DNA from 3 places in the Hahella aquimaris genome. Region 2 is predicted to be linked to each of the others. Evidence: predicted binding sites of a transcription regulator. Region 2 holds the regulator's gene; each other region holds the start of a gene.

The links. Region 2 encodes LexA, which represses DNA repair genes until DNA is damaged. Its sites were predicted from a motif close to TACTGTNTANNTANACAGTA; they were not measured.
Positions count from the first base shown of each region.
Region 1: O5O45_RS00980 (PA0069 family radical SAM protein) is a predicted target of LexA. The motif match lies at 2,931-2,950, and genes of this name have one in related genera.
Region 3: O5O45_RS02160 (YebG family protein) is a predicted target of LexA. The motif match lies at 2,556-2,575, and genes of this name have one in related genera.

Region 1 is NZ_CP132203.1:181,484-189,378, forward strand. It holds gene O5O45_RS00970 (putative urea ABC transporter substrate-binding protein) at 1-731, shown strand, start outside; gene O5O45_RS00975 (acyl-CoA thioesterase) at 1,006-1,794, shown strand; gene O5O45_RS00980 (PA0069 family radical SAM protein) at 1,824-2,915, opposite strand; gene O5O45_RS00985 (phospholipase A) at 3,090-4,109, shown strand; gene O5O45_RS00990 (transglycosylase SLT domain-containing protein) at 4,272-5,030, shown strand; gene O5O45_RS00995 (hypothetical protein) at 5,141-5,404, opposite strand; gene parC (DNA topoisomerase IV subunit A) at 5,580-7,859, shown strand.
Region 2 is NZ_CP132203.1:3,642,567-3,650,461, forward strand. It holds gene O5O45_RS16105 (hypothetical protein) at 1-207, shown strand, start outside; gene O5O45_RS16110 (collagenase) at 261-2,111, opposite strand; gene O5O45_RS16115 (NAD(P)H-dependent oxidoreductase) at 2,278-2,859, opposite strand; gene lexA (transcriptional repressor LexA) at 3,113-3,715, shown strand; gene O5O45_RS16125 (hypothetical protein) at 3,761-4,006, opposite strand; gene O5O45_RS16130 (DUF6586 family protein) at 4,165-4,623, opposite strand; gene O5O45_RS16135 (DUF1329 domain-containing protein) at 5,179-6,387, shown strand; gene htpG (molecular chaperone HtpG) at 6,529-7,895, opposite strand, start outside.
Region 3 is NZ_CP132203.1:429,709-437,603, forward strand. It holds gene O5O45_RS02145 (DUF6683 family protein) at 1-393, shown strand, start outside; gene O5O45_RS02150 (response regulator transcription factor) at 429-1,043, opposite strand; gene O5O45_RS02155 (sensor histidine kinase) at 1,115-2,293, opposite strand; gene O5O45_RS02160 (YebG family protein) at 2,598-2,936, shown strand; gene codA (cytosine deaminase) at 2,978-4,228, opposite strand; gene leuA (2-isopropylmalate synthase) at 4,432-6,114, opposite strand; gene O5O45_RS02175 (Lrp/AsnC family transcriptional regulator) at 6,418-6,903, shown strand; gene slyA (transcriptional regulator SlyA) at 7,029-7,454, shown strand; gene O5O45_RS02185 (DHA2 family efflux MFS transporter permease subunit) at 7,548-7,895, shown strand, end outside.

The DNA of each region.
Region 1 (7,895 bases), 3.5 Mb from region 2:
TCGTGGGCGACTATTCCAACGGCAACGACGGCATTGTGGTGAAAGGCGCGCATAGCGTAGCGGAGTTGAAAGGGCGGGAAATCAATCTGGTGGAATTCTCCGTTTCCCACTACATGCTGGCGCGGGCGTTGGATAAAAACGGCATGTCTGAAAGAGACGTCACGGTCGTGAATACGTCCGATGCGGACATCGCCAGCGCCTTCATCTCCAACGCCAAAGGCGCGGTAGTGACCTGGAATCCGCCTCTGCAGCAGGCGCGCAATGCGAAAGGCGCGCAGATGATTTTTGACTCTTCCATGATTCCAGGCGAAATTCTGGATATCACATTTGTGAAGACAGACGCCGACGAGCGTTTCAAAAAAGCGCTTACTGGCGCCTGGTATGAAACCATGGCCATCATAAGCGGCGGCGCTGGCAGTAAGGAAGCCATCGAGCATATGGCGGAAGCCACTGGCGCGACGGTCCCCGAGTTTAAAGCGCAACTGCGCACCACCGCGATGTTCTACACGCCAGCCGAAGCCCGCGATTACACCAAGTCCGACGCGGTTGAGAAGACCATGGAATACGTGCGCCAGTTCAGCTTCGACAAAGGCTTGTTTGGCGCTACCGCGCAGTCGGCGGATTTTGTCGGCATCCAGTTCGATAACGGCAAAGTGCTGGGGGACGAGAAGAACGTCAAACTGCGCTTTACCAGTAAGTATATGGACATGGCCGCACAGGGCACTCTGTAGCAGGCTTTGTGTCATAGTGGACGGGGAAGGCGGTATCCCGTCCAAGCAGGCTTCGTCTTTAAGCTTTGAGTCGGTGGGATGAAATCGACTGGAAGGTGTTTGTCGGAGCCTTGCAATTTAAAGTTAATGTTGTAAACATCGTTCGGTCGCTGATGACGGCGACCGGCGAATAACGCCCGATCCTGTGTGCGCCTGATGGCGTGTAGCAGTATGACGTCAGGAGGCCAGGACATTTTTCGTCATGAAGCAATGTAAGCAATAAAGGTGAATTCCAATGCTTTTTTCCAAGCTCCTGGGAGAAGTTAGCGACTCAATATGCGATGTGGATATCGCCGAGGACTGGTCCCAAGGTCGCTCGACCTTTGGTGGGCTGGTGGCGGCGTTTATCTACGAAGCCATGCGCCAGTCGCTCTCCGAGGATCGCCCTCTGCGTGAATTTAATATCTCGTTCGCATCCCCTGTCGCCCCCACAAGACTGACCGTCGCCAGTGAGTTATTGCGCGAAGGCGGCTCAGTCAGCCAGGTGTTGGGGCGCGCTATTCAACAAGGGGAAGTGAAAGCCACTGCTTTCGCCAGTTTCGGTAAAGCGCGTGACACCATCATCAATGCCCCCGGCGAAGCGATGCCTGAAGCGAAAGCCCCTGATCAGTGTATTGAAATGCCATATATCAAAGGCGTCACGCCCGAGTTTACCCAGCATTTCAACTACTACTACGCCTATGGCAACCTGCCGTTCTCCGGCGTGCAGTCGAGAGAAATGGGCGGTTGGGTGCGCTTCCGCCAGCCAGAGCCTGCGATTACTCTGGGCCACATTCTTGGGCTGGTGGACGCCTGGCCGCCAGCGACTTTGCCTTGGGTGAAAACGCCGGTTCCCGCCAGCACGCTGACCTGGTCTATTCAGTTTCCGCATCCAACGCCAACCATACAGCCGGATGAGCTGTGTCTGTATAAGGCATACGTTGAGCACGCCTCGGAAGGGTATGCTTATACCCGCTCCAAGTTGTGGAACGCCAAAGGCGAGTTGGTGGCGCTCAGCCAGCAGACCGTAACGGTATTCGGCTAAGCCGTACAGAGCGAGCCGTGTGGCTCGCTCTACAAGGAAAACAGGTCAATTTGTTTGGATGTGCCTGGCGGCGTGAACAGATCCGTGCGCAGGGCGGAATCCCGCCTAAGATTAAGTCCATTGCGCTTGGCGGCGATACTAAAGCGTTGCTCGATCAGGCGGGCGAAGTGTCCCACTCCACTTTGGCGAGTGCGGAAATCAGACTGATACAGCTCACCATTCCTGCACTCCCTCAGTAAATTGAGCGCCTTCTCCTTGCGCAGCGGATAGTGCTGTTGCAACCAGCTCTCGTAAAGCTCTTTTAACTGATGGGGCAATCGCAACAGGATATAGCCCGCATTGAGCGCGCCGGCGTTGGCGCATTGGGTGACGATATCCTCAATCTCAGGGTCGTTGATGCCGGGAATCACCGGCGCCACCATGACGCCGACGGGTATACCTTCCCGGCGTAAGGTCTCAATCGCTTTGAGACGCGCTTTGGGACTCGCCGCGCGGGGCTCCAGGATATTCTTCAGCTTCACGTCCATGGTGGTGACGCTGATCATGACTTTGACCAGATTCTGAAACGCCAGCTCCCGTAGCAGGTCAATGTCACGCAGTATGAGGTTGCTCTTGGTGATCAGCGTAACCGGGTGTTTGGTATCCACCATGACATTGAGCAGACTGCGGGTGATCTTTAATTGTCGTTCGGAGGGCTGATATGGGTCAGTGTTGCCGCCGATAGCAATGGTTTCGCAGCGGTAGTTGCGCTGATCCAGAAAGACGCGCAGCTTTTCGGCGGCATTGGTTTTGCAGTAGATCTTGGTTTCAAAATCGAGGCCCAGCGACAGATCCAGGTATTCATGGCTGGGGCGGGCGTAGCAGTAGACGCATCCATGTTCGCATCCCTGATAGGGATTGATGGAGTAAGTGAAGGGAATATCGGGGGAATTATTCTTGCTGACAATGGACTGACAGCTTTGCTGAATATATTCCGTTTGCGGGTGCTTCTGATAAGCTTCGTCGTGGACTTCGCTCCACGCGGCGAGTTCCGCGGGGTCGCTCTCGCTGCGCTGCGGGTGAAAACGATTGTGTGGGTTGGCCCCAGTTCCACGCCCTTTGCTTGCTTCGCCGTATTGCATAACCTGTCTCCAAAATACTGTTTAAATGTACAGCATTTTGTTTGGGGACGGCAACAGGAATTTTCTGTGGTATGTCCGGATCGTAATTTCGGGCTCAAACATAAATGATTGTAAGCTTTCGCGTATGATGTTAAATACGCTTTTGCTTCAGTGGGTTAGGAATATGGTGATTTAATGCGTTGGGGATTGTGGCTTTTGTTACTCGGAGCGGCGACGGCTTTCGCCGAAGAAAATGATGCGCCTATATTGGCGTGTTATGAATTAGACGACGTACAGCAGCGTCTCACATGCTACGACGAGGTCGCCAAATCCCTGGGAGAGGTGGAGGAGCCGCAGACCAGCGCGTTACAAGAGCAAAAAGACGACCCCCTCGGCGATATCCGCGAACCCAGCGATATTGATAAGCGCCTGGAGTTTGAAACCTCCTTTTCTGACAACCGCTTTCTCATCATTCCTCACAAACCCAACTATCTGTTGTTGTATTCCTATGTGGACGACCCCAACGAAGTGCCCTATAGCCCGACCAGAGAGCCTATTGCGGACCTGGAAAGCCAAAAGCATTCGGAGACCAAGTTTCAGATCAGTTTCAAAGTGCAACTGGCGCGAAACTTTATCCCCGAGCCCATGAGCCTCTGGTTCGCCTATACCCAGGTTTCTTTCTGGCAGCTGTATAACCAATCCCTGTCCGCTCCTTTCAGGGAAACCAATTACGAGCCTGAACTAATCTTTTTATTTCGTAATAACCTGAGCCTGTTCGGTTACACATCCGAGCATTACGTGTTGGGATTGAGCCATCAGTCCAATGGGCGCACAGAGCCGGCGTCACGGAGTTGGAACCGCATCTACACGGCGTTCCTGTTCAACCAAGGGAGTATGACTTTCAGCGTCAAACCCTGGTGGCGCCTGCCGGAAAGCGGCGATGACGATGATAATCCGGATATTCATAACTTCATGGGATACGCCGAATTTGGGGCGACCTATAAGTACGACGAGAACGTGGCCAGTATGCGGCTGTTCAATAACTTCCGCAGGAATGACAACCATACCACGGTGCAATTGTCCTACAGCTTCCCGTTACAGGGACGTTTGAAAGGATACATTGAGTATTACGATGGCTATGGCGAGAGCCTGATTGACTATAACCATCGCACGCAAAGGATTGGCTTTGGGGTGTTGCTCACAGACTGGTATTAAATGCCAAGTGAGTCCGCCGGCCCGACGCCATCGCGCCGGCGAGGTTTTTAACTATTTTGCTTTTGCTTAATTTTCAATAACAAAATACCAACGCTGCTTAAACAGCTTAATTTCCCTCAAAAATTAGAATGGCTCCATATAGATGTGATGGAGAAAGTGGGAATGAAGCAGAAAGTCGTCGCCGCTCATCCTTTAATTGAACAATATATCACGCCACTGTTTATCGCATTTATCGCCGCCTGCATGCTCGGCCTGGTAGTCAGCGCCTGGCGCTTTGGGGGAATGCAGAGTCTGTTTAACGCTCAATCCGGTCACGGACGGTTACTGCCAGACGCTGACGCGTTGCACGCCGCCTACTATTCCAATGCTGATCCTATTCACGATGCAGATCGCTTTCCAGGTCATGTGCCTCAATACGCCTACGCCAAAGAAGTGCGCAGGGTGGCGGTAGAGCTGGATATGGAAGAACGTCTGCTGTATGCCGTCGCCAGAACGGAATCCAGTTTGCGGCCAGACGTGCGTAGCGACAAGGGCGCTATGGGGCTGATGCAAGTGGTGGCGGGAGCAGGAGGCCGTGAAGCCTACAAGCGTCTGTACAAAAAATCGCGAAACCCCACGGAAAAAGAGCTGGCTGACCCTTATACCAATCTCAAGCTGGGCGGCGCTTATCTGAAAATTCTGAGGTATCGCTATTTTGGTCAGGTTGAAGATCGGACGGTGCAGACCATGCTGGTTCTGGCGGCCTACAACTGGGGGCCAAGTAATGTACGTCGTAAAATCGTCGGAAAGTTTCCGGTGCAAACTCGGGAGCAAGTGTTAAAAGCCCTGCAGCAGGACGCGCCCACAGAAACCTACCAGTACGTCAGGAAAGTAATGCGTTATATGGATGAGTTCGCCAGACTTTCCGGTCGGCCCGCGTAGGCTTATTGTTTTTAGTCGCCTGCGGTGACTCGGGTTTCCAGCCTGTGGAAAGTGGCGTTAGGGATGAGCGTATAAGCTCTTATTATGAATGAGAGGGCGGATAAATCCGGCTATTGCTTTTTCTTGATGGTTCTTACTGCGGCGATAATGCTCGCCAAAACAATGCTGGCGCTTAAGTAGTAGGGCGCCGCCTGCCAATGTCCTGAAATGAGATAATCCATCGCCATCATCACCAGGAACGCGCTCATGCAAAATGGAAACAGGAACGGGGCCAGTTTGGCTCCGAGCACTGGAAATTTTGCTGGAAGCTGCGGAGCGGAAGGCTTGGCCGTAGCCAACTGCTCTTTCTGTTGCACGAAAATTTTGAATAACAAGTTAGCCTCCTTTGTTAAATGGAGTGAGGCGATCTTAGTGATTGCCGACCTTGCTCAAAATGCGTACAAGCCGCTACGTAGCAATGCGAATTTGACTTTATCTTGTGCCAGACCTTGCGTAGAGTACGGGTTTTGACAAACTCGAATGACGAGCTGAGCGAGCATTTAAGAATCTATGAGCATGATGTTTGAAGAGGGGATTGAGCGTCGTCCGCTAAAGGAATATACGGAAAAAGCCTACCTTGATTATTCCATGTACGTCATTCTGGATCGGGCGCTTCCCCATATCGGCGATGGCCTGAAGCCGGTGCAGCGGCGCATTGTTTACGCCATGTCCGAACTTGGCCTGAGCGCCGCCGCCAAGCACAAAAAGTCCGCCCGCACCGTCGGGGATGTGCTGGGTAAATTCCATCCTCACGGCGATTCCGCCTGTTATGAAGCCATGGTATTGATGGCGCAGCCTTTTTCCTATCGCTACCCGCTGGTCGACGGACAGGGTAACTGGGGTTCGGCAGACGATCCTAAATCGTTCGCCGCCATGCGTTACACGGAGGCTCGCCTGGCGAAATACGCGGAAGTGCTGCTGAGCGAAATTGGTCTGGGCACCGTGGATTGGGTTCCCAACTTTGACGGCAGTCTGGACGAACCGTCTTTATTGCCTGCACGCCTGCCAAATCTGCTATTAAACGGCACTACAGGCATCGCCGTGGGCATGGCGACGGACATTCCTCCCCATAACCTGCGGGAAGTGACGCAAGCCTGTATTCACATGCTGGATCACCCGAAAGCCACGGTGGAAGAGCTGTGTGAATATATAGAAGGACCGGACTTCCCGTCCGGCGGGGAAATCGTCACCTCTCGCAGCGATCTGCGTCAGATTTACGAGACGGGACGCGGCTCCGTCAAAATGCGTGCGAAATACACCAAAGAAGGGCAGGACATCGTCGTTACTGAGCTTCCGCACCAAGTGTCTGGCGCGCGCATCATGGAACAGATCGCCCAGCAAATGCAGGCCAAAAAGCTGCCTATGGTGGCGGATTTGCGGGATGAGTCCGATCATGAGAATCCGACCCGACTGGTTATTATTCCTCGCTCTAATCGCATCGACGCAGAGCCGTTGATGGCGCACTTGTTCGCCACCACGGATCTGGAAAAGAACTATCGGGTCAACCTCAACGTAGTGGGCCTGGACGGGCGTCCTGCGGTGAAAGACCTGCGCGTGCTGCTGCAGGAATGGCTGACGTTCCGGACCCAAACGGTCAGACGCAGGCTGGAGCATCGCTTACAGAAAGTGCTGGCGCGTCTGCATATTTTGGAAGGCTTGTTGGTCGCATTCCTGAATATTGATGAAGTCATCGCAATTATCCGCAGTGAAGACAAGCCAAAACCAGTCCTGATGGAGCGCTTTGGCTTGAGCGACGTGCAGGCCGAATACGTTCTGGACACCAAATTACGGCAACTGGCCCGCCTGGAAGAAGTGAAGATCAGGGCGGAGCAGGACGAGCTTGAAAAAGAGCGTAAGAAGCTCGAAGACATCCTGGGTTCTGAAGCCAAACTGCGCAAGCTGGTCAAGACTGAGCTGAAGCAGGATATGGAGACGTTTGGCGACGAGCGCCGCTCTCCCATTGTTGAACGTAAAGAAGCGCAGGCGTTCAGCGAAACCGATTTGATCGCCTCAGAACCGGTCACCGTAGTGTTGTCGGAGAAGGGCTGGGTGCGGGCCGCCAAAGGCCATGATATCGACGCCCAAGGCCTTAGTTACAAAGCCGGCGACAAGTTCCTCGCCGCCGCTAAAGGGCGTAGTCATCAGAATGCTATCTTCCTCGACGATACCGGACGTTCCTACTGCGTGGCGGCGCACTCGCTGCCATCCGCCAGAGGGCAGGGCGAGCCGCTTACCGGGCGAGTCAATCCGCCTTCCGGCGCGGGCTTTACCCATGTGTTGATGGGGCCGGACTCCATGAAGGTGGTGCTGGCGTCGGACGCGGGCTATGGCTTTGTGGCCAAGCTGGAAGACTTGCAATCGAAAAACCGTGCTGGCAAGGCATTGATCTCTTTGCCGAAAGGCGCGTGCGTATCGCCGCCGATTCTGTTGGAGCGGCAAAACAATCCTCACTTGGTGGCGATCAGCAATGAAGGGCGAATGCTGGTGTTTCCAGTGAGTGAACTTCCTGAGCTGGCCAAAGGCAAAGGCAACAAGATCATTGGCATCCCCAGCGCTCGTGCGCAAGCCCGTGAAGAGGTCATGAGCAATCTGGCGGTGGTGGGTGAAAAAGACACCTTGGTGCTGCACGCCGGCAAACGTTTCCTCAAGCTGACCTTCGACGACTTGAGCCATTATCTGGGCGAGCGCGGGCGCCGTGGGCATAAGTTACCCCGTGGCCTGCAACGCGTCGACCGAGTGGAAATCATCGTTGATGAAAGCGCCGAACCGGTATCCCCGGAAGGAGAGTGAATCACTTCTGCGCGCGCTCGTCCGGGCGCGCGATGA
Region 2 (7,895 bases):
AACGACTTATTCCGCATCGCGGAGTTGCTGCGCTATACCGAACAGATAACCCCTTACGGGTATGCCTGGCTGATGGAGTTTTGCGCAAATGTAGAAGCCAAAGAGGATGAACAACAATTCGGCGCGCCCATTCCCTCAATTCGGCCATTGACCGGCAACGCGCCAGAGCCTTCTGCAACAGCTCTATTATCCCGCCGAAACGGCTAATGAAATTAAAAGTACGGATCTATTAAACATACGCCAAGGATTTGGCTTTTACCTTAAACGCCAGAGGCGACCTGAAGCTCCTTTTTAATCGTCGTCATCCACTTCGCAAAATCCGCATCCAAGGATTTCGCCTCATCTTCCATCCAGTCTTGATAATCTTCGTAACGCCCGAGCCGAAACCATTGCACCAATCGTTCAACATCATCTGGATGCTGTTCGAACATGTACCTTACCGCCCAATAACCCCAATGATAGATACGCGACTCATCGCTACTGTAGTTAGAGTGTAATATATCCGAAAAGCGCGCCATTTCTGTTAAGGCCGCTTCTTCTGCGTCTGGATAATGCTCCAACAAGGCGATATATTCGGCGACGCCTTCGGCCCACCAGACATTTCCTTCAACATACTCCGACTCCAAACCATACATGGTGTATCGTCCGTCCAGATAATGCACAAACTCATGATCTAAATTCAGCACCTGATGGGAGTCTGAAACATCCTCAGACTGGTAAGCCAAAACCCGCGCCTGGTTCGCTTCATCAAAAGGGTCGCCCTCATAGAAAACGCCGCCAGCGGTCACAGCATCGGAATCAAACAATAGCCATCCCAGATCAACGAATGTGTCTGAGTCTTTAAATATAACCATTTCCAGAGTGTCATTCTGGTCGTCAGCAACAGGCTCTCGTTCACTGCTCAGCATCTCGTGGAAGATGTCTTCGCGCCGTGACAAAGCCTCACAGGCGGAGTCAAATTGATCCTCCGTCATGGATTGGGCCCTAATTATGACCGTCCCGACACACGCGCGCTCACGACGAAAAATAACGGTTTCGACTCGCTTTCTAAAGTCACAGGCGTTGTACAGTCTACAGTTCGCCTTGTCGTAATAATCCACTGAGCCGGCCAGAATGCTCCACACATTCGCCGTGTCACGGCTCAGGTCATACCTGTTGATCAAGCTACGTATGAAGTGACCTGTATCATCCTTTATCGTTTTATATTGCAAAAAGCGTCCGAGTTCTTTGACGGCATTCATCAATAGATACTCACGGCCGCCTACCAGCCACGAATCTTTATCAACAATGAAGCGATAGAGTGCATTAGGAAACTGCGAATCATGAGAGGCAATGTCGACAAAGGCGTCATTGTCATGGCCTTTATAGTAGATATTGAAAAGCTCGTTTAACGCCGAATCATAACGCCCACTGGCGCCGGTCAATGAGCCCAGTTTCTCTAGCCAGGAGACCGAGTCATTGACGACCGCTCCCTGATTATCGGAACTGTTTACCAGTTTAAAAGACAACTCCGCCAATCGGGCGCTACCTGTTCCGGCAGAGCCTTGCAAAGCATTATTGGCAACTTGGACGACAGCTATCGCAACCTGCTTCTGCAACGCCTTTCCATATAATTTCTTCTTACGCGGGCGGTTTCTCTCCAGCACATATCCCGCATGCAAGTATTGAGTGAGGTTCGTCAGTTCATAGAAGTTATCGTCTTGAAAATAAGATGATTCTGAAGTGGCTGTTTGCGCTACGGCGGACATGTTGGCTTCTGAAAATATATTGAGAAGAGCTTGTTCTTCCATGAAGACCATTTCCCTCACACAACGATGATCCATTCCCCATATAGCCAGAACAAATTCGTCACCCGAAAGCCCCGTCATTCCGTCCAAATAGCAATCAGGCTCACTCTCTTCCTCGTAATAAGATTCATCCTCTTTAGTTCGACAGTATGCCGGCAGCGGCGGGGGTAACTCTGATAGCTTTTCCGGTTGCTCCGAATTGTGTCGAAAATATTTAAAAAGCTCCCCACCGCCCTTCGACCATGTCATTGCGCTGACAGTGAGAATGAAAAAGACAACGCCAACCACAAAGGGGGCCCTAAACCATCTATTCGCTGGCGTCATTACAATTCCTGAAGAGATTTACAACTTGTATAAAGAATTCGTCGCAGATTATGAAAGTACCGCACGGGCAATGAAGATATACCGGTAGAACTTATCGGTCTGTCTAAGAAAAGCATCAAATTGTATCAAAAACGCCAAGCCGATAATGCATTGGTTCAACCAAAGGCTATATCGCCTTACCGCCATACACACGCATTCTATCCAGCCACTGTTTTCGGGATTTAGGGTTTGAATCTTCCACCGCGCCAATCAGAGAGGTTCGGATCGGCGAAACGCCACAAATCCCCAAGATATTGCGTTTTAAGCTTTTTAAGCTGTGCGCGCGATAAAACCAGCGATATACAAACGCAGGCATCCCCATCGTCACGACAACATGCGCCCTGCGTCCTTTCAATAAGCGCCTGGGCCATTTATCGCCGCCGCTTATAGCAAAACCCGGACGCAGCGTCTGCTCCAGAAAAGCTTTTAATATCGCCGGGATATCTCCCATCCACAACGGATAAACGATAAACAGACATTCAGCCCACTGGATTTCTTTTTGTGCGGCGATAATCACCTCCGGCGGAAATTGCTCTTCAAACTCCTGTTTAGAACGCAACCAGGGAAAACTCAGTGTCGCCACCGCCAACCTACGCACCTCATGTCCTGCCGTCTCCGCGCTTTCTGCATATGCGTCAGCCAAAGCGTGACAAAATCGACCTCCCTGAGGGTCTGGGTGCCCCTGAATAATCAAAATGCGCGAGCCCATCTGCTGCTCCCTGAGAAACTAAACATTCTCTTATATTCTCTCGATAAACCATGATAGGCATTTGTTGCTGGTCAATATTCAACTGTTTCGCTTGAACTAGTGGAGCCCTATGTGAGTTTTCATCTTAAACCTCAGTCACTTAGACATTTTTTCTTTACTTGCCCACACCATTACTGTATACATAAACAGACATGGATAAACATATAGTGTACACTGATTTTATCAGACCTTTTTGGGGTCGCCGGAGGGTGGAGTGATTAAGCTAACCAAGCGTCAGGAGCAGGTTTTACAACTGATTCGCGAGCATATTGAGGAAACGGGTTATCCACCTACTCGGGCGGAAATTTCCAATCGCCTGGGATTTCGCTCCGCTAACGCTGCGGAGGAGCACCTGAAAGCTCTGGCGAAGAAAGGCGCTATAGAGATGGTTCCCGGAGCCTCTCGCGGCATCAGGTTGCCAGCGACGGAAACGCAAAATCAGGGGATTCCAATTGTCGGCCAGGTTGCAGCGGGTTATCCCATTCTGGCCCAGGAAAATATTGAAGAATATTGCGACTTGCCTCCGTCCTTCTTTACTCCTTCCGCCGATTATTTCCTTCGCGTCAAAGGCATGAGCATGAAGGACGTGGGAATACTCGACGGCGACTTACTGGCGGTGCACCGCACGACTGATATCCATAACGGACAAATTGTCGTTGCGCGTATTGGCGATGAAGTGACCGTAAAGCGTTTTCAGCGCCAAAAAAACAAAGTGCTTTTACTGCCGGAAAACGAAGAGTTTGAACCAATCGAAGTGAATCTGTCGCAACAACCGTTGGACATCGAAGGACTGGGCGTCGGCGTTATCCGCCGCTAACAGGGAACGAAGCGCCGACTGCCCTTGCGCGGGCAGCCGGGGGCTTTAGTGTACGGTTTTCGGTTTCTCTTCCGCCTCAGACTGGCGAATTGCCTCTTCCCGCATATCTCCTACCAGTTTAATCGCCGCATTTATCATTGCATGCGCAACGGCTGCGTCATTTTCCGCCAGATATGCCTTGGCTTCCTGACCGAAGCTGATTTTCACCAAATGTTCGCTTCCGCCCCCCATGGGTTGCAAAGCGAAATCACCATTCGGCAATTGAACAATTTCAAAGAAGCTTGATGCCATTTCCAAATCTCCTACTCGTAAGTTCTCACTGAAATGTTTTCCATCGTCCCAACACCCGGGAGCGAACACATCAGAAAACTAGCCACAGGCGCCTCATACATTTTCCTAAGCTGTTATCAGTCGAGGCCTGAGAGGGTTTCTTTCATTCAAGCTTACCTCTACCACTCAAAACTGTGCTCTCTCATCTCGTTGATGAACGCCTGCATGGACTCCAGTATCGCCGTTAACTCCATTGCATATGGAGCGGACGTGGCGGCGATAATATTTTCATTCTGCGGCGTTTCATTTTTTCGGGGGCGAGATATTTCCCCAAATTGTTTCAGCAGTTGAGCCAGCCAGGAATCAGGTTGAGCCGCCGCCAGTTTCATGCTGATTACCTCTGGCGATTCGACTTCCAGCTGGCCTTCCAAGTCAGCGAGCGTCTCAACCTTAACTTTGATGCGACGCTGCTCCGCAAGCTCATTCAAGAAGCCGACATATGCCTGCTGCAGAAAACGCAAAGCCGCCCGTCCGGCGCATTGCTTTTCCGCCACCGTTGAGGATGAATCCCTCCACTGCAACTGCAGCTTGGCGAAAAACAGGTTTTCATTAACAAAAGTCAGCCACTTTCCAGACATACCTTAACTCATCAACAATTGCTCTTTATTAGTGTATAGGTTTTTAACCATAAGTTCTTTAATAAAAAATTCCCCTCCGGACTATTTCCTGAGGCGCAATTCCGATTCGTTTAGACGCCTAAATTTCTTACTATTACCCCCCTCATCCGACTCAGGTTTCCACAAAAAATGGCGGTCAACTATCAGCAACCTCTTTCTCATAGCTTAGCATCCGATCCCCAGGCTCGCCCCTTACACAAGTTAACGTTCAGCAGCAACCCGCCATAAACGCTAACAAAGGCGCTAGTGAGAAAACTAGAATAATATTTTAGACTGCTATAATTTTGTCCAGGGAGAGAAAGTAAGGGAACTGTCTGTTACTTTTAGAAAGAGAGTGAGAAAGACATGGCTTATAGCCGTAACGCAAGAAAAAATATAAATAACGCACTGGTATTACTCGTATTTTCACTAATCGCGCAAAACGCCCCAGCTAAGGCGCCGCCGGATCAGGTTGCACGTTTGGACCAGGATCTCACGCCGCTTGGCGCCGAAAGGGCCGGAAGCGAAGGAGGTGAAGTGCCCTCTTGGGATGGAGGCATTAAGCAACCGCCTGCGAACTACAATCCTGACAAATGGCATGCCGACCCTTTCGATGCGGACGTTCCACGCTTCATCATTAACACCGGTAATGCACAGGATTATTCAGACAAGCTGACCGAAGGCCACAAGGCTCTCCTGCAGAAGTATCCCAGTGATTACATTCTGAAGGTGTATCCCAGCCGTCGCAGCGCGTCTTACCCTGACCACGTCTACGCCGCCCTTAAGCAGAACGCCGCCAAGGCGGAACTGATGCCTCGCGGCACGGGCGTTAAAGGCTCATTGATCACCAGTCCTTTCCCGATCCCTAATCAGGGGGTAGAGATCATCTGGAACCATATCCTGCGCTACCGAGGGGAAGAGGCTGCATTTCGCTCTTCGTTCGCCGCCACCCTTCCAGACGGCTCTTACACGCCGGTGACAACCGATTATGAGTATTTCTTTGTGTATGCTCAGCAGCACAATCGGCCGGAAGACATTGACAACAAAATCTTCTATCTCAAGACGGAGGTAGTCGCTCCCGCCAAGCTCGCTGGCACCATGAACCTGGTGCATGAGACGCTGGATCAGATTCGCTCTCCCAGACAGTCCTGGCGCTATCAGGCCGGTGAACGTCGCCTGCGGCGCTCTCCCAACCTGGCCTACGACGCCGAGGCTCCAAATAGCGAAGGCCTGCGCACCACCGATCAGATTGATATGTACAACGGAGCGCCGGACCAATATGAATGGACGCTGATCGCCAAGAAGATCATGTATGTGCCTTACAACGCTTACCAACTGCACTCCAGCAACCTGCGCATGAACGACATCGTGCGTCCCGGCCATATCAACCAGGAGCATGCCCGCTATGAAGCCCACCGGGTGTGGGTGGTGGAAGGCGTCCTGCGTGAGGGGTTGGGTCATATCTATCACAAGCGCCGCATGTACTTTGACGAGGACTCCTGGCAACTGCTGGTTGCGGAGGACTATGACGATAAAGGCGAGCTGTGGCGTGTATCGGAAGCCCATTTGGTGAACTACTACGAGGTGAAAGCCCCCTGGACCACGTTGGAGGTTATTTACGACCTGAAGTCAGGGCGTTATTTCGTCGACGGTCTGGATAACGAAGAAAGGCCTCGTGACTTTGCGCCCGGACTGAGAGACAGCGACTTCTCAACTTCAGCCGTCCGTCGCGCCGCCAGACGCTAGCTTTCTTAAATCAAAACCTACCCAACTTTCTGCCCAGTCCTGAAATAGGTTGACACCTATTCAGGACGGGTCACTCCCACAAAAAAGGCCGCTGATTATAGCGGCCTTTCTATTACTGCGACTTACTTAGCTATACGCGGCTTAGCCCGCATTAGAAAGCTCAAGCAGCAGTTTATTCAGACGGCTTACATAGCCAGCGGGATCTTTCAGGTTCTCGCCGCCGGCCAATCGCGCCTGATCAAACAGCACCCAGGTCAGATCTTCGAAACGCGCGCCCTGCTCTTCACCCAGTTTTTTCACCAAAGGATGCTCAGGGTTGATTTCAAAGGTCGGTTTACTCTCGGGCAACGCCTGACCCGCCGCTTCCATGATGCGACGCATTTGCACGCCCATATCGTACGCTCCTACCACCAGACAGGCGGGAGAGTCGGTCAGACGATGAGTCACACGCACTTCTTCCACATGGTCTTTCAGCACTTCCTTCAAGCGGTTAAGCAAAGGTTCCGCCTCTTTGGAAACCTCTTCCTGCTTCTGCTTCTCTTCTTTGTCTTCCACTTCGCCCAGGTCCAATTCACCTTTGGCGATATCCTGGAAGTGCTTGCCGTCAAACTCGTTCAGATGACTCATCAGCCACTCGTCAATGCGGTCATGCATCACCAGCACTTCAATGCCCTTCTTGCGGAAGATCTCAAGATGGGGGCTCTTCACTCCAGCGCTGTAGGACTCGGCAGTGATGTAATAAATCTTATCCTGCCCTTGCTTCATACGGCTGACATAGTCTTCCAAAGACTGGGTCTGTTTGTCGTCATCCTGGTGTGTGCTGGAGAAGCGCATCAACTTGGCGATTTTCTCGCGGTTAGCGAAGTCTTCAGCAGGGCCTTCTTTCAACACGCGGCCAAACTCGTCCCAGAAGGACTGATATTTTTCCGCATCGTCAGCAGCCAGTTTGGACAACAGGTCCAACACGCGCTTGGTCAGCGCCGAGCGCATGCTTTCCACCGCCTTGTCATTCTGCAGAATTTCCCGCGATACGTTCAGGGACAAGTCGTTGGAGTCCACGACGCCTTTTACGAAGCGCAGGTACAACGGCAGGAACTGCTCGGCGTCATCCATGATGAAAACGCGCTGGATGTATAGTTTCAGACCACGCGGCGCTTCGCGATTCCACAAGTCATAGGGCGCTTTTGCGGGAACATACAACAGACTGGTGTAGTCCAGCTTGCCTTCCACACGGTTATGCGCCCACAGCAATGGATCACTGAAGTCGTGAGCAATGTGCTTATAGAACTCTTTGTAGTCTTCGTCTTTGATCTCGTTACGGGGTAAGGTCCAGAGAGCGGTGGCTTCGTTAACCGATTCGAATTCAGGCGCGGATTCCGTCTTCTCTTTGCCTTCCTCTTCGTCCCCGACGTCCATATTTTCTTTTATCATTTCAACCGGGAAGGAAATATGGTCAGAGTATTTCTTCACTAGGCTGCGCAGGCGCCAACCGTTAGCGAACTCTTTCT
Region 3 (7,895 bases), 3.2 Mb from region 2:
CAGTTGATGGGCGATGCGGTGAAGAAAGACGGTTATCAGGCTAATGATTTAGCTTTGGCCATGGCGGCCTGGGTCACCACATCCTTTAGCATTCTCAATGATAAGGAAACCAATGATGCTGAAGATCGAGCGGTATGGAAGCAATTTCGTCAGGTGATTGCGACAAATCCTTCTCTTGCCGGACTATCAGATCGGGATAAGCAAATTACGGCGGAGACGCTGTACTGGTATTCCGCATTCGCCGCCAACGACTATCAGCAAGCCAAAGCAGGAACACCCGGCTGGAAGCTGGATGAGGTCAAAGACTATGTTAAACGTGATCTCAAAGCGCGCAAAATTCACCCTGAGCTGGTTACGATTTCCGCTGAAGGTGGCTTAGTCGCTCGTAAGTAACTTCGCCGTGCAGGGATGCACAGCCTTCTGTTCTTTTACTCGTAGCCCAGAGATAGCCTGACCAAGTCCTGTACGTTACGGGCGCCCAGTTTGTTCGCCAGGTTGGCGCGATGCAGCTCGACGGTTTTCACGCTAATGCCAAGGATATCCGCGATGGTCTTATTCAGCTTTCCGGCGCAGACATGGGTCAGCACTTGGCGTTCCCGGGGAGATAAGCGCCCCAGCTTTTCCTTGGCCGCCTGTGGGTTGCGCAGGGCGGATCCGGGCTCTGAAATGGCGCTTTTCACGGTTTCCACCAGAATGGAGTTTTCAAAAGGCTTTTCCAGGAAGTTCGCTGCGCCCATACGCATGGCGCTGACGGCTAGAGTGACGTCCGCGTGTCCGGTGATTAGAACGACGGGAATGGAAAGACGACGCGAGCGTAATTCTTCCATTAGCTCCAGCCCGTTCATGTCAGGCATGCGCAGATCGGTCACAACACATTTGTCGCTTAATGGAACGCCTGCGTCTTCCAGTTGTTGGAGTCGCGCCAGCAAGCCTGTGGCTCGATTGAAGTCTTCTACTTGTAAGCCGGCCGCCTCCAGCATCCAGACGGTGGAGCGGCGAAAATCTTCGTTATCGTCTACTAATAAAATTTGTGCTGCGTTCATGCTTGTCTCTTCGAAACGATGTATCCACAAAAATAATTTGGAGGGCCGCGTTTCTGGCGGCTTGCAATCACTTAGTCAGGAGGGCGTGTAGGCGTTGCAGTTGTGGCTAGCGGCACTGTGAAAGAGAATACAGAGCCGCCGTCAGGGTTGTCCTTGAATCCCAGGATTCCACGATGGAGCTCGATAAAGGACTTACTGATAGCGAGACCCGCACCCATACCGTCAGGCTTGGTGGTGAAAAAGGGAGTGAACAGACGACTGCGAAGATACTGGGGGATCCCGCAACCTCTGTCTGTTACGCTGACTTTGGCCCAGTCTTCGGAAATGACTTGGGCGTCAACAATGAGCTCACGCTCTTGGATTGGCGTGTCGCGCATGGCGTCCATAGCGTTGCGAATCAAATTCCCCAAGGTTTGCTCGATCATGATTCTATCCACACAGACATTGGGCATGTCCGCCGCTATCAATAAACGGGTTTTCATCTGGCGTCTATGGGTTTCGAGTTGAAGGAGCTCCAGCACGCCGTTGGCCAGCTGGCGCAGTGATACATCATCTGCGCGCGGCTCTCGCGATGTTACGAATTTACGTATGCGAGCAACGACCGCCGCCGCCTGATGAGCCTGTCGAATCGCTAGCTGCACAGCTTCTTCCGGCTTATCGACGCCGGTATGCCTTTCAAGCAGTAGCTTGGCGGCGTTAAGGTAATTGAGAATGGCGCCGATGGGTTGGTTCAGCTCATGAGTCAAGGCCGTCGCCATCTCGCCGATAGACATACTTTTGGAAGCTTGCTGCAACTGGGAGTGCATGTCTTCAGGTCGTAGCAGCAGTAGTGAAGGTCCTTCCACTTTCTGCACAGATAACAACAAACTAACGCCATCGGCATCATGAAACGGTGCGCTATTTAGCGTATAAAAAGCGCCATTTTCGGGGTATTGCGTTTGCAGTGAAAATGAGTCGCCTTTCAGGTGCGCATTTTGGGATTCAACGGGCTGAAACAGTTGCAGGAATGAGTCGCGATGAGACATCAGGCGAGACTGCGTTTTTCTGCCGCTACTAAACTCACGTAAAAACAGGGTGTTGCAAGCGATGAATTCGCCCTGGCGAGAATGCACGGCGGCGGGATAGGGGAGTGCGTTCAAGAATGGATATTTTTCACCGCCATGGGAGGCGTTGGCGGCTTTGGATTCTTTATACGCAATGATGTCAGGCTGATACGCATTGGCTGCAAGCCTGTTTTTTAACATAAGCATCTTTCTGTCCTCCCTGCACTGCCAGATACCTGGATTAAACTTCGCATTCCCTAATGCTGATGAGCGGGAATGCCGCTTAATCCGAACGTCAAACTGACGAATATCCTAAATGCCTTGCGTGACGAGGCGCAATCATATATTCGGACTATTACCATTTGGTTATTTCTTGTGTTTGCGGTAAAAATCCACTCATTGCGCCTTTATTTTCATATGGTTACTGTGTCTGGATGAATCTTGTGTGACGCTCTTGACCTGATCTTAAAACTGTATGAATATACAGAGGCTAATTTTAGGAGGCGACAAAATGGCCGTAGTGACCCTGTATATGAGTGACAGAGACCCATCACAACAGATGTTTAAATCCAAGAAAGAAGCTGATGATCATGATAAAAAGCTTGAGCTCGCCGAGGGCGTGTCTCATTTCCTGGCGCAACGCCTGACTTCTTTGAATGAAGGTTTGGCGGAAGAAATCGGTATGCTGGTCGCCAATCACAAGGAAGCATTCGCAACTGCGTTCAAAGGCAAGGTTGATGTATTGTTTGAAGAGTCGCCGGAATCTGCTCCCAGCGCAGAGGAAGAGACTAAAGAGGGCGCTAAGGTCAAAGACAGCGGCAAAGTGCGGGCGATAGCCGGCAAGGGCTGATGCCCAGGGGACGTTGTCAGCGTCCCTTGGATGTAAACGGCCTAAAGCTGAATATTTTGCGTCACCACAGCCGGTGTTTGTTGCATGATGATGTCGCCAGCGCGAATGGAAGCTGTCACCGCGCTTTGGCGGCGCAAGACTTCGTAGTCGTCAGGTCCGTCCAGTAGGATGAAGTTGGCGGGTTTACCGACTTCTACGCCGTAACGGTCTTGAATGTTCAGCACTTTGGCGCTGTTATGACTGATCAGGTCCAGTGCATTGCGATAGTCGTCATAGCCCATCATGTGGCATATGTGCAACGCGAAGTCCAAAGTGCGCAGCAGATTGCCGTTGCCGAGGGAGTACCATGGGTCCTGTATGGAGTCTTGACCGAGGCCGACATTGAGGCCAGCTTCCAACAGCTCTTTCACCCGGGTGACGCCACGACGTTTAGGGAAGTTGTCGAACCTGCCTTGTAAATGGATGCTTTCTGTCGGGCAGGATACAAAGTTTATCTGTGACATTTTCAGCAGGCGGAACAAGCGACTGCAATAGGCGTTATCGTAGGAGTGCATCGCCGTGGTGTGGCTGGCGGTTACCCTGTGACCCAAATCGCGTTTCAATGCTTCCGCCGCCAGCACCTCCAGGAACCTGGAGCCTGGGTCGTCTATTTCGTCGCAGTGTACATCGACAAGACGGTCGTATTTTTGCGCCAGATTCATAAGGATTTTGACCGACTCCACGCCATAGTCGCGGGTGAACTCGAAATGGGGAATGCCGCCGACGACATCGACGCCCATTTCTACGGCCTTTTCCATCAATTGAACGCCATTGGGGTAGGAAAGAATGCCTTCCTGTGGAAACGCCACCAGTTGCAGCTCAATCCAAGGCGCCACTTCCTGCTTTATATCAAGCAGGGCTTCCAGCGCCGTCAGCGTTGGGTCGGTGACATCCACATGCGAGCGTACCGCCTGCACACCATATTGAGTCAACATTTTCAGAGTGCGACGAGTGCGTTGCTTAACGTCCTCATGGGTCACCATAGCCTTGCGCTCAGACCAGCGTTCTATGCCTTCAAACAATGTGCCGCTCATGTTCCAGCTAGGCTCGCCTGCTGTGCCTGTCGCGTCCAGATGTATGTGTGGCTCTACAAAAGGCGCGCTGACAAGACGCTCGCCGGCGTCCAATAAAATTTCCACGTCTGAATGCGGAAGCTCCGCCATGGGCAGTATGGCGCTGATTTCGCCCTGGCTAATCTGAATGGCGTATAAACCGTCCTGGCCGCGTAAACGGACGTTGGTGACGTATTTCATTGATGGACTCACCTGATTATTTATTCTGAAGCGGACATTTTCCGTAAATGATCTGCGACTGTCGACAGCTTCTAGCCATATCAGATGCCAGCCATATCAGATGCCAGCAATATCAGAAGACAGGCATGAGAGGTTGTGATGAGGGCGGGGTGTCAGAGAGCTAAAAAAAAGGGCCCTGATGCAGGACCCAATGGGGTATAGCGTTAGACGGCTTCCCTTTGGCCGTTGTCGGCAGTGATCTGGGCGTGTCTGCCCACCGTCGACAACAACGCCTGCAGAGTGGCGGTGGTGGTGTCTTCCGCCAACGCAGCGGCGCTGAAAGGCGCGCCGTTGATCATTACCTTGATGCAGGCGAGGGCGTTGGCGTCGGTGCCTTCGCCAAGCGCGAATTCATCGTAAGCCTCTACAGCGATGCTGATGCGGTAGCGACTTTCCAGTGCGGCGGCCACCGCCTCCACGCCGCCGTGACCTTGGCCGCGGATACCGGAGATGATGGCGTCGTCGCCGAATTCAATCTGTACCTGCACGGCTTCGTCAGTTCTATGCATATCGTAAGTGCGTAACCGCCATCCTTTGGGTGTGCTCAAATAGCGCTCCTCAAACAAACGATGGATGGTGCGGGAGTCAATTTCGCCGCCTTCCGACTCTGCTTCATGCTGTACGACTTTGGCGAATTCGATTTGCAGCCAGCGTGGCAGGCTGATGTTGTAATCGCGCTCCAGTACGTGAGCGACGCCGCCTTTGCCGGACTGGCTGTTGATGCGAACCACTTCTTCGTAGCGTCTGCCCAGGTCGAAAGGATCTATAGGCAGGTACGCTACATTCCAGACGTCGCCCTCTTTGCGTTTGTGCAGACACTTGCGAATTGCGTCTTGATGGCTACCAGAGAACGCGGTGAAGACCAAGTCGCCAGCATAAGGATGGCGTGGGTGCGTACTGATCTCAGTGCAAGCCTCGACGGTATCGATAATCTCGGACATGTCGGACAGATCCAGCATGGGATCAATGCCCTGGGAGTACAGATTCATGGCCATCGTGACTAAATCCATGTTGCCGGTACGCTCGCCGTTGCCTAACAGAGTTCCTTCGACTCTGTCTGCGCCCGCCATCACCGCCAGTTCCGCAGCCGCTACGCCGCAGCCACGGTCATTGTGAGTATGCACGCTGACAATAACGTGTTCCCGTTGATGGATGTTATCGCACATCCATTCGATCTGGTCGGCGAATACGTTAGGTGTCGCCATCTCAACCGTCGCGGGGAGGTTGATGATGACCTTGCGGCCGTTTTCCGGGCGCCATACGGCGTTCACGGCATTTACTACCTCGACGGCGAAATCCAGTTCCGTACCAGTAAAACTTTCCGGAGAGTATTCAAAACTCCACTGGGTTTCCGGATGCTTTTCAGCGTGCGCCAGCACTTCCTGGGCTCCGCGTACTGCAATGGCTTTGATGCCTTCGCGATCCAGCCCGAATACCTGTTCGCGCTGTACGGTGGAGGTGGAGTTATAAACGTGAACGATCGCTTGTTTGGCGCCCTGCAGCGCTTCATAAGTACGTGCGATCAGCTCAGGGCGCGCCTGTGTCAGCACTTGGATAGTGACATCGTCCGGAATACGATTTTCTTCAATCAGTTTGCGGCAGAAGTCAAAGTCAGGCTGGCTGGCAGCGGGGAAGCCGATTTCGATTTCCTTAAACCCACATTTCACCAGAAGGTCGAACAGTCGCTGCTTCTGACTGACGTTCATTGGCTTGATCAAAGCCTGGTTGCCGTCGCGCAGGTCGACTGCGCACCAGATGGGCGCTTGTTCGATAACCTGATCCGGCCAGCGGCGGTCCGCCTTACGGATAGGAGTGAATGGACGATATTTGCGGTGGTCGAAAGCCATGGAAATCAGCCTCGTAAGTCTTCCTGTTCGAATTGAGCGGGCGTTAGTGTTTCCCGCATCCATTTAGGTCTTGAGCACAATGGCTCTGCTTCGCTTGAGCTTGTGGCTCGTTAAGCCGCCCCGCCTTGTGAGCCAGGCTGGCTGACGTCTCGTAGTAAGGTGGATGCGCCTTAAAGAGACGTGCAGTCAGGAAAGCAATAATACCGAGAATGGCGCGCAATGAGTTTGCGTTGTTGATTTGATTTTAATGAAAAATGATAGATAATTTTAAGAATAAACATTTTCGTGAAATAAAATATCCAAATGAAAGAGAAGCTTGTCAAAATCGATCGAATTGATCGCAAAATCTTGGAATGTTTGCAAAAGGATGGCGGGTTATCCAACCAGGAATTGGCGGAAAAAGTGGGGTTATCGCCGTCGCCCTGTCTGCGTCGCGTGCGTGCGTTGGAGGAGGCGGGCATTATTCTGCGGCGGGTGACATTGTTGGAGCGTAAGAAGCTGGGGCTGTCTCTGACGGTGATTATCCAGATCAGCATGGATCGCCATACGCCGGAACGCTTTGAAGAGTTTGAAAATCAGGTTAAAGAGTCTCCGGAAGTTCAGGAATGCTATTTGATAACCGGGCAGGAGGCGGACTACATGCTGAAGGTGGTGGTGCCGGACATGGATGCGTATCAAGTGTTCCTTTTGAACAAGATCACCCGTATCCCCGGGGTGAGTGGGGTGCACTCCAGCTTCGTGCTGCGCAGAGTGGTGGATAATACGGAATTGCCGTTGGGTTATTTATAGGACGTCCGTTCACGATTCGCCCACGAGAAAATTTCTCGGCTAATACGCATGGCTTATTAAAGTTCCTGTTTTATACTAATAGTTAGCTAGCTAATTAATTTGAATCCTCTAACGAACGGAATAGCATGAGCGAGTTATTTTCCTTCACATTGGCGCGCCTGAACCGGCGCTGGCGCAAACTGCTGGATGATCGGCTCAGTGATTTGGGGCTGACTCAATCCCGCTGGGTGACGCTGCTTTATCTGCAAAGGCTGGGCGGCGACCTGACCCAGAAAGAGCTGGCGAACGCTCTATCCATTGAATCGCCGACGCTGGTGCGACTGCTGCACGGCCTGGAAGAGTCTGGGCTGGTAACTCGCACTGAATGTGGACAGGACGGACGCGCCAAACGCATTCGCCTGACTGCCGCCGCGGAAAGCTATCTGGAAACAGTGAATGAACGCGCCGCCGCATTGCGGAGCGAGATGCTTGCTGGCGTTTCGCCACAGGATCTAGAACTGTGCCTGCAGGTTTTTGCGCGGATTGAAAAGAACGCATCGGAAATAAACTGACCGACGCCTCCTCCAATGCTCTGCATTGGCGATTGGATGGCGCATTCATGACGCTTGCAAGGGGATTCCGAAGACTGATTACGGAGCATTTACATGTCTGATACGTTGTTGCAGGCTCTCTTTGATCGCCATGGGCCCGCCTATCGCTGGCTGGCCATGCTCACCGTCATGATGGGGACGGTCTCCGCCGTATTGACGTCGACTATCGTCAATGTGGCCTTGCCGGACATCATGAACCACTTTTCCATAGGTCAGGGCGTCGCCCACTGGCTTTCCACCGGCTTTCTCGCCGCCATGACCACAACCATGTTGACCACCGCCTGGTTGACGCAACGCTTTGGTCTGCGTCACGCGTTGGGATTCGCCATGCTGCTGTTCGCTGGCGCTTCTATACTGGGAGGCCTGGGACTGAATGCGGAGTCTGTGATCCTGGCGCGGGTG